Nitrobacter winogradskyi Nb-255: one gene and its partner. The protein of the gene in region 1 binds, or shares a complex with, the protein of each later gene. Links are inferred from orthologs where the notes say so. Each region holds a gene or a part of one and is shown on either strand. Other genes may lie near its edges.

Evidence for each region.
Region 2: the proteins of NWI_RS13315 (region 1) and tldD are in contact, whole or in part, in a solved structure (PDB 5NJ9), measured with the Escherichia coli proteins. The link is inferred for Nitrobacter winogradskyi Nb-255 from one-to-one orthologs.

The regions. Positions count from the first base shown.
Region 1 is NC_007406.1:2,780,982-2,785,865, reverse strand. What follows is about bases 11-3,000. They hold NWI_RS13315 (TldD/PmbA family protein), read left to right. Parts: upstream 11-806; coding sequence 807-2,195; downstream 2,196-3,000. Other genes in these bases: NWI_RS13310 (3'(2'),5'-bisphosphate nucleotidase CysQ), read left to right, coding at 2,182-3,000; NWI_RS13320 (DUF6101 family protein), read right to left, coding at 11-522. Also shown: more of NWI_RS13320, read right to left, coding at 1-10; more of NWI_RS13310, read left to right, coding at 3,001-3,009; NWI_RS13305 (DUF4170 domain-containing protein), read left to right, coding at 3,071-3,322; NWI_RS13300 (lysophospholipid acyltransferase family protein), read left to right, coding at 3,319-4,053; NWI_RS13295 (3-deoxy-D-manno-octulosonic acid transferase), read left to right, coding at 4,058-4,884.
Region 2 is NC_007406.1:248,706-256,666, forward strand. What follows is about bases 2,204-5,201. They hold tldD (metalloprotease TldD), read right to left. Parts: upstream 4,418-5,201; coding sequence 2,990-4,417; downstream 2,204-2,989. Other genes in these bases: NWI_RS01155 (hypothetical protein), read right to left, coding at 2,275-2,808; NWI_RS01165 (invasion associated locus B family protein), read right to left, coding at 4,577-5,137. Also shown: NWI_RS01145 (adenosine kinase), read left to right, coding at 34-1,035; NWI_RS01150 (pirin family protein), read right to left, coding at 1,121-2,041; coxB (cytochrome c oxidase subunit II), read left to right, coding at 5,594-6,451; ctaD (cytochrome c oxidase subunit I), read left to right, coding at 6,552-7,961. UniProt on the Escherichia coli protein: Metalloprotease involved in CcdA degradation. Suppresses the inhibitory activity of the carbon storage regulator (CsrA).

The DNA.
Region 1 (4,884 bases):
TCAGTCTCGCGCGATGATCTCGCGTTCGCCCCGATGGATCGCCGCGGGGTTGAGCGAATGACCGCAGCGCCGCCGCACCAGGAAGGCGGGGCGTCGGTCGCTGATCGCATTTCTGCGTCGGCGGCGCGGCGCGGGTTCGCGCGTGTCGTCGGCGAGTTGCGGAAGCGCGAGGACCTCGCTCCAGGTTTGCCACGCTGCGGCGCATTCGCCGGCGTCCTCGGTCACGAGAAGAGGAATGGCGAGCGACGGATCGCGGTGAAGCAGCACCAGCGCCCGGCCATGGGAGGTGTCGCGCACGGTGACGCCGATGAATTCGCTGACGCGTACGCTGATCGTCATTTTCATGCCGCGCACCGCGCGATGCAGCGTCACGCGCTCGCGATGAAGTTCGATCTGCCGGATGCCGCCGTCGGCGCGGCTGTCGTTCGCGGCAAAACTGACTGGCAGTGAAAGGGGGTCGAGCCGCAGACTGCGGCTCGACCCGGCGGGATTGATCCCGCTGATTGCTGTTTGACGCCTCACGGCTTTAGTCTCCCCCGCCGGAATTATGTTCCCGGTCGATGGGTGAGAGCTTGCCAGAGCGCGGTCCGGATCTGCTTAAAAAGGCTGGTTAATCGAAGGTATTCCGCCTGCGATTCGCGCACATGATTGACAGACCCTTGGCCGACATGCTTGACGGGTCCTTGCCGGGGCGCGGATAATCTTTAATACCGCTTCATGGAATGCTTGAAGTCCGCGTAAAATAAGCACCTCTCATGACGGACCAGCCTTTTGGCGGGTCCTGTCGAAGACCCTGGATTTTGTTCGTGAACTCTTCACCAAATTCGTCGCCGGAATCCGTCGCATCCGACCTCTTCGATCAATCCGCGCTCAGTGAACTCGCCGGGCGGCTGGTCGAGGCCGCGAAGCGCGCGGGCGCGGATGCCGCGGATGCAATCGCCGTGCGGGGCATTTCGCAAGGTGTCGAGGTTCGCGACGGCCGCGTCGAGGAATCGGAGCGGTCGGAGGGCGATGACGTCGGACTGCGCGTGCTGGTCGGACGGCGGCAGGCCACCGTCTCGACCAACGATATCGGCGGCGACAATGTCGCAAAGCTTGCCGAGCGCGCGGTCGCGATGGCGCGTGTCGCGCCCGACGATCAGTATGTCGGGCTGGCCGACCCGTCATTGCTGGCGCAAAATTTCCCCGACCTCGATCTGCTCGATCGCGTGATGCCGTCGACGGCGGAACTCGAGCGCCGCGCGGTCGAAGCCGAGGCGGCGGGTCTGGCCGTCAAGGGCGTGACCAAATCCGGCGGCGCGTCGGCCTCTACCGGCATCAGCGGCATGGTACTGGTGACGAGCACCGGCTTCCACGGACGCTATCTGCGTTCGAGCCAGGGCGTCTCGATGATGGCGATCGTCGGTGACGGCACCGGCATGGAGCGCGATTACGATTTCAGCTCGGCGCTTCATGGATCCGATCTCATGCCCGCGGCTAGCATCGGCCGCAGCGCGGGCGAACGGGCAGTCGCGCGCGCAGGTCCGCGCAAGGTTGCGACCTGCAAGGTGCCGGTGGTGTTTGATCCTCGCGTAGCGGGCTCGCTGGTCAGCCATGTCGTGAGCGCCGCCAACGGCGCGGCGGTCGCGCGCAAGACCAGCTTCCTGAAGGATCGGCTCGGCCAGCAGCTCTTTGCCAAGGGAATCCGGATTATCGACGATCCGTTGCGGGTGCGCGGACTGCGCTCGCAATCCTTCGACGCCGAAGGGGTCGCGACGAAGAAGCTCGCGGTGATCGACGACGGCGTCCTGACGTCATGGCTCCTGGATTCAGCGACCGCGCGCGAGCTCGGGCTGACCACGACCGGCCATGCCCACCGTGGCGTCTCATCGTCGCCGTCGCCGGGACCGTATAACTTGCACCTTGAGGCGGGAGAAATGACGCCGCGCCAATTGATCGCGGAGGTGGAGCAGGGTTTCTACGTCACCGACCTGATCGGCTCCGGCGTCAATGGGGTGACCGGCGATTATAGCCGCGGCGCTTCGGGATTCTGGATTGAGAACGGCGAGATCACCTATCCGGTCAGCGAGATCACCATCGCGGGTCATTTGATCGAGATGTTCAAATCGCTGACGCCGGCCAACGATCTTACGTTCCGCTACGGGACCAACGCGCCAACCGTCCGCATCGAAGGGCTGACGGTTGGCGGGCGCTGACGATGCAGACAGCCGAGCCGACCTTTTGGCGCGCGACCGCGCTCTGTTGATCGATACGGTGCGTGAGGCCGGATTGCTGGCGCTGGCGATGCGCCGCACCAAACTGTGGACCTGGACCAAGGGAGTGTCGTCCCCGGTGTCGGAGGCGGACATCGCGGTCAACGATCTCATTGCGAGCAGGCTGGGCGCGGTTCCGGATTACGGCTGGTTGTCCGAGGAAAGCGCCGACGATCTTTCGCGGCTCGGCAAGAAGAGGGTGTGGATCGTCGATCCGATCGACGGCACGCGCGGCTATCTTGCCGGCCATGACGAATGGTGCGTCAGCGTCGCTCTGGTGGAGGATGCCTCGCCGCTGCTCGCCGCCGTGTTCGCGCCCGCCACCGACGAGTTTTTCATTGCCGCGCGCGGGCAGGGGACGACCTGCAACGACCTGCCGGTCCAGGCGACCGGTGGTGATGATCTGGATTTTTCGAAGATCGCAGGACCGAAACCGCTTCTGGAAAAACTCGACCTGCGTCCGGGTGATGCCGCCCTTCATCCGAGGATCAGTTCGCTGGCGCTGCGGCTGTGCCGCGTGGCGGGGGGCGGAATCGATGCCGCTTTTGCAGGTGGCCAGAGCCACGATTGGGATATCGCCGCGGCCGATTTGATCGTGCATGAGGCGAATGGTAAAATGACCTCTCTCGCCGGCGAGCCGGTGCTTTATAATCGTGCCGAAGTGACCCACGGCGTGCTGGTCGCGGCCGGCCATCCTCGCCACGCGCGCATTCTCGCGCATGTCCGGGACGTTCGCGGCCGTAGGGCCGGCTGCTGACTTTGGATGGTGCCTGGATGGTGTTTGCCTGACGGCCGGCGGCATAGTAGGACAACGCGTGATGCCGTCAGACAGTCCGCCCCAGCAATTGCTCCATCTCGTGATCGGAGGCGAACTGACCGATCTCGCGCATACGGCCTTCAAAAACCTCGATGAGGTCGAGATCGTCGGCCTCTATCCGAATTACGCGTCAGCCTATGCCGCCTGGAAAGCGAAGGCGCAGCGGACGGTCGATAACGCCCACACGCGGTATTTCATCGTCCATCTCCACCGGCTGCTTGATCCTGGTCAAGACACGAAGACCGACCTTTGAGAAAACTGCTTCGCAATCTGCTGCGCTCACGCTGGTTTCAGCAGTCCGCGGGCCTTCTGGCCGCGGGCTTTTTATGGCTGGTCTGGCGAACCAACAGGTTCAGCTACGATCCCGAGGATGTATACGACATCGTCGAGCCGCAGATGCCGGTGATCCTCGGGTTCTGGCACGGGCAGCATTTCATGACGCCGTTCATCAGGCGGGCGCACCATCGCGGCAAGGTGCTGATCTCGCGGCACCGCGACGGCGAGTTCAACGCGCTCGCCGCGGAGCGGCTGGGGATCGAGACCATTCGCGGCTCCGGCGATCACGGCTCGGCGTTCAATCGCAAGGGGGGCGTCGGCGCCTTCAAGGAAATGGTCCGCGCGCTGGAGGAGGGCTACAACGTGGCCCTGACCGCCGATGTGCCGAAGCGCTCGCGGATCGCCGGTCTCGGCATTATCATGCTGGCGCGTGAATCCGGGCGGACCATCATGCCGTTTGCAATGGCGACGAGCCGCTTCATCCGCCTGAACAACTGGGATCGCACGACGATCAACCTGCCGTTCGGGCGCGGCGTTCTGGTTGGCGGTGAGCCGATCTCGGTTCCTTCGGACGCAGATGCGCAGATGATGGAGATGCTGAGGGCACGGCTGGAGGCGACATTGAACGATGCGACGCGCCGCGCTTACGCGAAAGTCGGCCGGCCCCAATTCGAGGCCGGTCCCGAATACGAGGCGGGCCGTGCCTAACCGGATGCCGGCGACGCTGCGCCTCTACCGCAGGCTGGCTGTCGCTGCCGGGCCACTGGCGCCCCTGCTTCTGAAACGGCGTTTGAAACAGGGCAAGGAAGACCCGGCGCGTATCAATGAGCGCCGGGGCGTCGCCCGGCAGCCCCGACCCGCGGGCCCGCTGGTCTGGATCCATGGGGCCAGCGTTGGCGAGGTGCTGGCAGCCGCCGCGCTGATCGAGCGGCTGCGCGCGCTTGATATCGGCGTTTTGGTCACGTCGGGTACGGTCACGTCGGCAGCCGTCGCCGCGAAGCGGTTCCCGCCGGATATCATTCACCAGTATATCCCCTACGACTCGCCCCGCTTCGTGGAGCGTTTTCTCGATCACTGGCAACCCGGTCTTGCGCTCTTTATCGAGTCGGACCTGTGGCCGAACCTGATTCTGGCTGGCGCGAGCCGCCGTGTACCGATCGTGCTGATCAACGGGCGGATGTCGCGTCGTTCATTCCCGCGCTGGCGGCGGGCTTCCCGAACGATCGGGGCGTTGTTGAGCCGGTTCGATATCTGCCTTGTCCAGTCGGAAATCGACGCGGAGCGCTTCACGGCGCTCGGGGGGCGCAACGTCGTCATCACCGGCAACCTCAAGCTCGACGTCCAGCCGCCGCCGGCCGACGAGACCAGGCTGGAACGATTGTTGTTCGTGACCCGCGGCCGTCCGGTCGTGGTGGCGGCCTCGACCCATCCGGGCGAGGAAGAAATACTGCTCAACGCCCATCAAACGCTCGTGCGTGATTTTCCGTCGCTGCTGACCGTGATCGTTCCGCGCCACCCCGATCGGGGCGAGGCGATCGC
Region 2 (7,961 bases), 2.5 Mb from region 1 along the record:
CCATACCGCAATTGCCGCGACGGGATATTTTTAATGGCTGCAGCGAAATACGACGTGCTTGCGATCGGCAATGCGATTTTCGACGTTCTGGTGCGAACCGATGAGGGGTTTCTCGCCGCCCACGGCATGACCAAGGGCGGAATGGCGTTGATCGACGAAGCGCGCGCGGCCTCGATCTATGCCGACATGGGGCCTGCGACCGAAATGTCGGGCGGTTCGGCCGCGAACACCATCGTCGGTCTCGCGGGGTTCGGGGCCCGCACCGCCTATGTCGGCAAGGTGAAGGATGACCAGATCGGCCGCCTCTATATTCACGATATTCGCGCCGCGAAGGTGGCCTTCGATACGCCGCCGGCATCCGACGGTCCCGCCACCGGCTGTTCCTACATACTGGTGACGCCGGACGGCGAGCGCACCATGAATACCTATCTCGGCGCGGCGCAGGATCTGTCGTCGGCCGATATCGATCCGGACGCCGTCGCGGCGTCGTCGATCCTCTATCTCGAAGGCTATCTGTGGGACCCCAAAGCCGCCAAGGAGGCGTTCCTGAAGGCCTCGCGGATCGCGCATGACGCCGGCCGGCAAGTCGCGCTGACCCTGTCGGATGCGTTCTGCGTCGATCGCTATCGTGACGAGTTTCTTGCATTGATGCGCGACGGCACCGTCGATCTGATCTTCGCCAACGAGTCTGAACTGCACTCGCTCTACCAGACGTCCGACTTCGATACGGCGCTGGCCCAGCTACGCCAGGACATCGCGCTCGGCGTCGTCACCCGCAGCGAGAAGGGCTGCGTGGTCGCGACGGAGGGCGGCGTTGTCGCGGTGCCGGCGTGTCCGATCGACAATCTGGTCGATACCACGGGAGCCGGCGATCTGTTCGCGGCGGGGTTTCTGTTCGGACTGGTGCGCGGCGCGAGCCACGAAGACGCGGGGCGGCTCGGCGCGCTCGCCGCCGCCGAGGTGATCCAGCACATCGGCGCGCGGCCGCAGGTGTCGCTCAAGGAACTGGCGCAAGCGAATCGGCTGCCGGTATAGGGGAGCGAAGCGCTCGATCCATGTTTTGACGCGTTGTCTGTCGGCGAATCGGTAATCCACTTCGCCGGAAAATGCTCTGAAACGATCAGTTTTCCGGCAGCGGAATGAATTCGTGCTCGTTCGGCACAGGCGCGAAGCGGCCGGTTTTCCAGTCTTCCTTGGCCTGTTCGATACGCTCCTTGCTCGAGGAGACGAAATTCCACCAGATGTGCCGTGGTCCCTCCAGCGCATCGCCGCCGAGGAACATCATCCGCGTCGGCTGTGTCGCGCGCACCGTGATGCGGTCGCCGGGCCGGAAAACCAGCAATTGCGGCGCCTGGTGCCGGTCGCCCGCGATCTCGACCTCGCCGTCGACGATATAGATCGCGCGCTCCTCGTGGTCAGCGTCAAGCGGCGCGCTCATGCCGGCCTCGAGCGCGACCTCGGCGTAAAACCACGGCGAAACCATCTCGACCGGCGAGGTCGCGCCGAAGGAGCGGCCGGCGATGACGCGGGCGCGGAATCCCTTGTCCTGCACCGTCGGCAGGCTGTCCGCGCCGTAGTGCTGGAAGGTCGGCGCGATCTCCTCCTTGCCTTTCGGCAGGGCGATCCAGCTTTGCAGGCCGAGCATCGCCTGCCCGCTAGCGCGCTGCGCATCCGGTGTGCGCTCCGAATGCGCGATGCCGCTTCCCGCCGTCATCAGGTTCATGGCGCCGGGCTGGATTTCCTGGATGTGACCCTCGCTGTCGCGGTGCATGATGCTGCCGTCGAACAGATAGGTGACCGTGGCCAGTCCGATATGCGGATGCGGCCGGACGTCCATCCCCTTGCCGGACACGAACTGTATCGGGCCGAAATGATCGAAGAAGATGAACGGGCCGACCATCTGCCGCCTGCCATGAGGCAGCGCGCGGCGCACGGCGAATCCGTCGCCGAGATCACGGACGCGCGGGATGATCACAAGTTCGAGCGCATCGCATGATTGGGGGTCGCCGAGCGCGGGATCGTTGGAAGGAAGCCAGCTCATATTGCCTCCGGCAGGTCATGACGATTTTGAGTCCCGATTATCGTGCGCGGGTGCGAGATTGACAACCGCGCGCGGCGGAAAGAACCTCAGCCCGAATTCAAGAGGCTGTTGCGTTGGGCCGGAAGCGGTTTGCGGAGAGGCTGTACCATTCGACCGCCACGCCGCGAGGCCCTGGGCGACGCGCTTTCATGCGCTGTTGCCATAGCCGGGTTGCGAGGTCGCCGACGCCCGCCTCAGTCGAACAGGCCGAACGGATCCCACCCGGCGTTGCGGGCGTAGCGCGGACGCTCGAAATCCGGCGCGATCCTTGCAGGACGGGCATGAGCGAGTTGCTTGCGCGTCGCCGCCCTGGCCGTGGGTTTTGGCTGTTCCGGGATCGCTTCCTTCGGCATTTCCGCGCGAGCTTCGTAGACATGATTCGCCGGCAGATAGCGGAGCTGGCGTTCCCACTGCAAACGATGTGGTGTGGGCGCCAGCGTGGCGATGTTCGGATAGACGACAGGACGGGAATCCTGCTTCGTTCGCTCGAAGCGCTGTCCCGGGTAGCGCCGGTTCTCCATCGAACCGGGCGTCTCCGTCTCTCCGACGGCTCGCTCAATGCGGCTCGCAAATCCGGATTCTGCGGAAGAAGGTTTCGCGACGACGACCGGTGTGGAGTAATAATCGACCTTGGCCTCGCGCTCGCCGGGCCACATCAGGTCCACCGCATAAAGCAGGCCCATCAGGCAGCAACCCATCACCACGAAATAACGGAGGACCGGCATCATACTCACCAACGCCTACTACTCGGACAATTCAACGCGACCCGTAAGATTAGGTTCCTGATGTCGGGCTCAGGTTCAAGCGAATATCGGAAATATGGTTCACGCTCCCGAGACCGGGAACCTAGCCGCAGATTGCCACGTGGATGTGACCACGAGTCGTCGCCGGGCGCGGCGGCGGAGTTCGTTAACCGCCGGTTCCTCCGACCGTTATCCGCTCCATTCGCAACGTCGGCTGACCGACGCCGACCGGCACGCCTTGACCGTTCTTGCCGCAGGTGCCGACGCCGTCGTCCAGCGCGACGTCGTTGCCGATCATGGTGATGCGGTGGAGGTCGGTCGGTCCGTTGCCGATCAGCATGGCGCCTTTCAGCGGCGCTCCAACCTTGCCGTTTTCGATCCGGTAGGCCTCGGTGCACTGGAACACGTATTTGCCCGAGGTGATGTCGACCTGGCCGCCGCCGAAATTCACGGCATAGATGCCGTTCTTCACCGAGGCGAGGATTTCCGCCGGATCACGATCGCCCGCCGGCATATACGTGTTGGTCATCCGCGGCATCGGAACATGGGCGTAGTCCTGACGGCGGCCGTTGCCGGTCGGCTTCATGCCCATCAGCCGCGCGTTCTGTCGGTCCTGCATATAGCCGACCAGGATGCCGTCCTCGATCAGCACGGTCCGGCTGGTCGGCGTGCCCTCGTCGTCGATGGAAAGCGAGCCGCGCCGCGCGGAGATGGTGCCGTCGTCGACCACGGTGACGCCCTTGGCCGCGACCTGCTGCCCCATCAGTCCCGCGAAAGCCGAGGTCTTCTTGCGGTTGAAATCGCCCTCGAGGCCGTGTCCCACCGCTTCATGCAGCATCACGCCGGGCCAGCCCGGACCGAGCACCACATCCATCTCGCCGGCCGGCGCGGGGATTGATTCGAGGTTGATCAGAGCCTGGCGGATCGCACCGTCCGCGACCTCGCGCCACGCCTTGCTTTCCACGAAACGGGCATAGCCTTCACGGCCGCCATAACCCTTGCTGCCGGTTTCCTGCCGGTCGCCCTGCCCCGCGACGACGGAAATGTTCACCCGAACCAGGGGGCGGATATCGCGATAGGTTTCGCCGTCCGGCCGCATGATTTCCACGACCTGCCATGTCGCGCCGAGGCTGACGGATACCTGACGCACCCGCGGATCCCTGTCGCGCACATAGGCGTCGATCTCTGCGAGCAGCTTGACCTTGGTCTCGAAACCCAGCCCGTCGAGCGGATTGTCGTCGCCGTAAAGCCGCACGTTGGTATGGCCGGGAGCGACCGCGAAGGCGCCCTGATAGCCGCCGCGCACGGCGCCGACGGCATCGGCGGCGCGGATCAGGGCAGCCAGCGAAACATCGGACGAATGGGCGTAGCCGACGGCGTCGTCCTTGACCGCGCGAAGGCCGAAGCCTTGCGAGGTGTCATAGGTCGCCTGCTTGAGCCGGCCGTTGTCGAACATCAGCGCTTCGCTCTGGCTGTATTCCAGAAACAGTTCGCCGTCGTCCGCGCCTCGCAGGCCCCGCGCAATCTCGTGACGGACGGAATCGCGGTCGAGATGCGCGCGGTCGAGCAGGGAGGCGGTGATGGGGCTGGTCATGCGAACTCCGGATGCAACGGGCCCGTTCCGTGCGGTTCAGGCGGACAGACGTTCAAGAACAGACGTTCAAGATAGGTATGATTGCCACCAAACGGGAGGCTTGTCCGATAAAACGCACCCAAAGCATTCTCGCTTCTGACGGAATCAGAAGCGAAACGCTCAGGGCAGCTTATCGTAACCTTCGCCGAGCCCGTTCAGGCTGAGCGGAAAGCCGATGCCTTCCTCGGGCGTTTCAAAGATGATGAATGTCGCCGTCTTCGCGCTGCGCAACTGTCCAAGCAGCTTGTCATCCAGAACCACCTCGGCGACGCAGCCGTTGGGGAGGCAGCGCACGAAACCGGCGCGGCCGACGTCGGCATTGTCGAGCTTCAGTCCGAGGCCGGAGGGCAGCAACACGCCGAGTGGCGCCACCACGCGCATCAGGCGGCTTTTCTGGTCGGCGGTCTTGAGCACGATCACCGTCAGCCCGGCATTGGAGCGGTCTTCGGCCACCACGCTCTGGATCAGGGCGCATTGTTCGGCCTTCGCGCCGGGAGGGGTGTCGCAGCGGATCTGCCAGTCGCCGTGAACCGATTTGACGGCTCCCTGGGCCTTGGCCGCGCTGGCAAAGCCGGCAACCAGAAGTGCGGCGGCCCCGCACGCCAGAATACGGAGCGGCTGACGCCGGGCCGTCCTGCGCGAAGAAGATGCATATCCGATATGCTGCTTAGAAGCCTCCATCCGGGTCGATCCTCTGCTTTCGACCATGCCTTGCCCCGCCTGACGGTCAGTGACGGCGCCTTGAAGGTGGTCCGGCCCGGATCAGCCCGAACCACGGCCGAATCTGCGAAGCGGCCCAAGCCCCTGTGCCTACATCGGACAATCCGCCTGTCAAGCGGCGTGCTCCCCTGAAACGCCGGGTTGCGCGCTGTCGGGTTGCGCGCTGCTTCGTCGGCCGGATGCGTTGATCCGCCCGGCGCGGCCCGCGCCGCGGTTTGAAGCATCGCTCAACTCGCTGTCCCTGGTCCCTTGCGAGGCGCGCCGAATTATGGTTTGAGAGAGGCGGCTTTGGACGCATTCTAGCCAAACGGCGCGCAGGCTGTTCGCGGATGCGTTACATGAGCGGCAGGCTCGTCGTCGGCGGGAACTGCTTAGGGGGTTGTTTAGGGTGAATTTATGACAAGGAGCGCGAGCGGCATGAAGATGTCGATGGGCCAATATGGCCGCCGGTTTGGCCGCCGGTTTCTGGGATTGGCGTTTGGAGGAGCGGCTTTTGCCGCAGGTGGCGCGGCATTTGCGGCGGATGAGATAGGTCAGCCGCATGCGTGGGGCTTTGATCTTCAGCAGGGCGTGACGCCTGTGATGGAGAGCATTGCGCGGATGCATAACGGGCTTCTGGTGGTGATCACGCTGATCACGCTGTTTGTGACGGCCTTGCTGGTTGTTGCGATGGTGCGGTTCAACGCGCGCTCCAATCCGGTTCCGTCGAAGACGACGCACAACACGATGATCGAGGTTGCGTGGACGATCATCCCGGTTCTGATCCTGGTCGGCATTGCGGTTCCCTCATTCCGTCTTTTGTTTGAGCAGCTTGACCTTCCGAAGGCTGACCTGACGGTGAAGGCGACCGGCAAGCAGTGGTACTGGACCTACACCTATCCGGACAACGGCAAGTTCGAGTTTGACTCGCTGCTGGCGCAGGACAAGAAGCCGCGTCTGCTTGCGGTGGACAACGAGCTGGTTGTTCCGGTGAACAAGGTGGTCCGGGTTCAGGTGATCGGGGCTGATGTCATTCATTCCTTTGGAGTTCCGTCGTTCGGCATGAAGGTGGACGCGATTCCGGGTCGTCTCAACGAGACCTGGTTCAAGGCCACGAAGACGGGCATTTTCTACGGCCAGTGCTCTGAGCTGTGCGGCCGGGACCATGCCTTCATGCCGATTGCGGTTCGCGTGGTGAGCGAGCAGGAATTTGCGGCGTGGGTTGAAGTCGCGAAGAAGAAGTTTGCCTCGAACCCGGCGAACGCGGTGGCGTCGGCTGCCGGCGTGATGCAATAGGCGTCGCGTCGGGCGATTTCGACGACGAGGGGCGGCGCCTGCGAAGGGGTCGCCCGCCAGGGTTCGAAGGACTTCAAGGGACGAAAGACAGGATTAGACAATGGCAACAGCATCTGCTCACGACCATGCCCATGACGATCATGGCGACCATGCGCACCACCCGACAGGGTGGAAGCGCTTTGCGTATTCGACCAATCACAAGGACATCGGGACCATGTACCTGGTGTTCGCCATCGTTGCGGGGATCATCGGCGGCCTGATGTCGATGGGCATCCGGGCGGAACTGATGTACCCCGGGATACAGGTTTTTGATCCCGCGCATACCTACAACGTGTTTGCGACCAATCACGGCCTGATCATGATCTTCTTCATGGTGATGCCGGCGATGATCGGCGGCTTCGGCAACTGGTTCGTGCCGCTGATGATCGGCGCGCCCGACATGGCGTTCCCGCGCATGAACAACATCTCGTTCTGGCTGCTGCCGGCGGCGTTTGCGCTGCTGCTGATCTCCTCATTCATGGAGGGCGAGCCGGGCGCGACCGGAGCGGGCACGGGCTGGACGCTGTATGCGCCGCTGTCGACGAGCGGTCATCCGGGTCCGGCGGTGGACTTCAGCATCCTGTCGATCCACCTTGCGGGCGCCTCCTCGATCCTCGGGGCGATCAACTTCATCACCACGATCTTCAACATGCGCGCGCCTGGCATGACCATGCACAAGATGCCGCTGTTCGTCTGGTCGATCCTGGTCACCGTGTTCCTGCTGCTGCTGTCGCTGCCGGTTCTGGCGGGCGCGATCACGATGCTGCTGACCGACCGTAACTTCGGCACCACGTTCTTCGCGGCCGATGGTGGCGGCGATCCGGTGCTGTTCCAGCATCTGTTCTGGTTCTTCGGCCATCCCGAGGTGTACATCCTGATTCTGCCGGGCTTCGGCATGATCAGCCATGTGATCTCGACGTTCTCGAAGAAGCCGATCTTCGGATATCTGGGCATGGCCTACGCCATGGTGGCGATCGGCGGCATCGGCTTCGTGGTGTGGGCGCACCACATGTACACGGTCGGCATGGTGTCCTCGGCGCAGGCTTACTTCGTCGCGGCGACCATGGTGATCGCGGTGCCGACGGGCGTGAAGGTGTTCTCGTGGATCGCCACGATGTGGGGCGGCTCGATCGAGTTCAAGACGCCGATGCTGTTTGCGATCGGCTTCATCTTCCTGTTCACGGTCGGCGGCGTGACCGGCGTTGTGCTGGCCAATGCGGGCGTTGATCGCGTGATGCAGGAGACCTACTACGTCATCGCGCACTTCCACTACGTGATGGGCATTGCCGCGGTGTTCGCGATCTTCTCGGGCTGGTACTACTGGTTCCCGAAGATGTCGGGCTACATGTACAACGAGACCATCGGCAAGCTGCACTTCTGGGTGATGTTCATCGGCGCCAACATCCTGTTCTTCCCGCAGCACTTCCTCGGCTTGCAGGGCATGATGCGGCGCATGGTGGACTATCCGGAT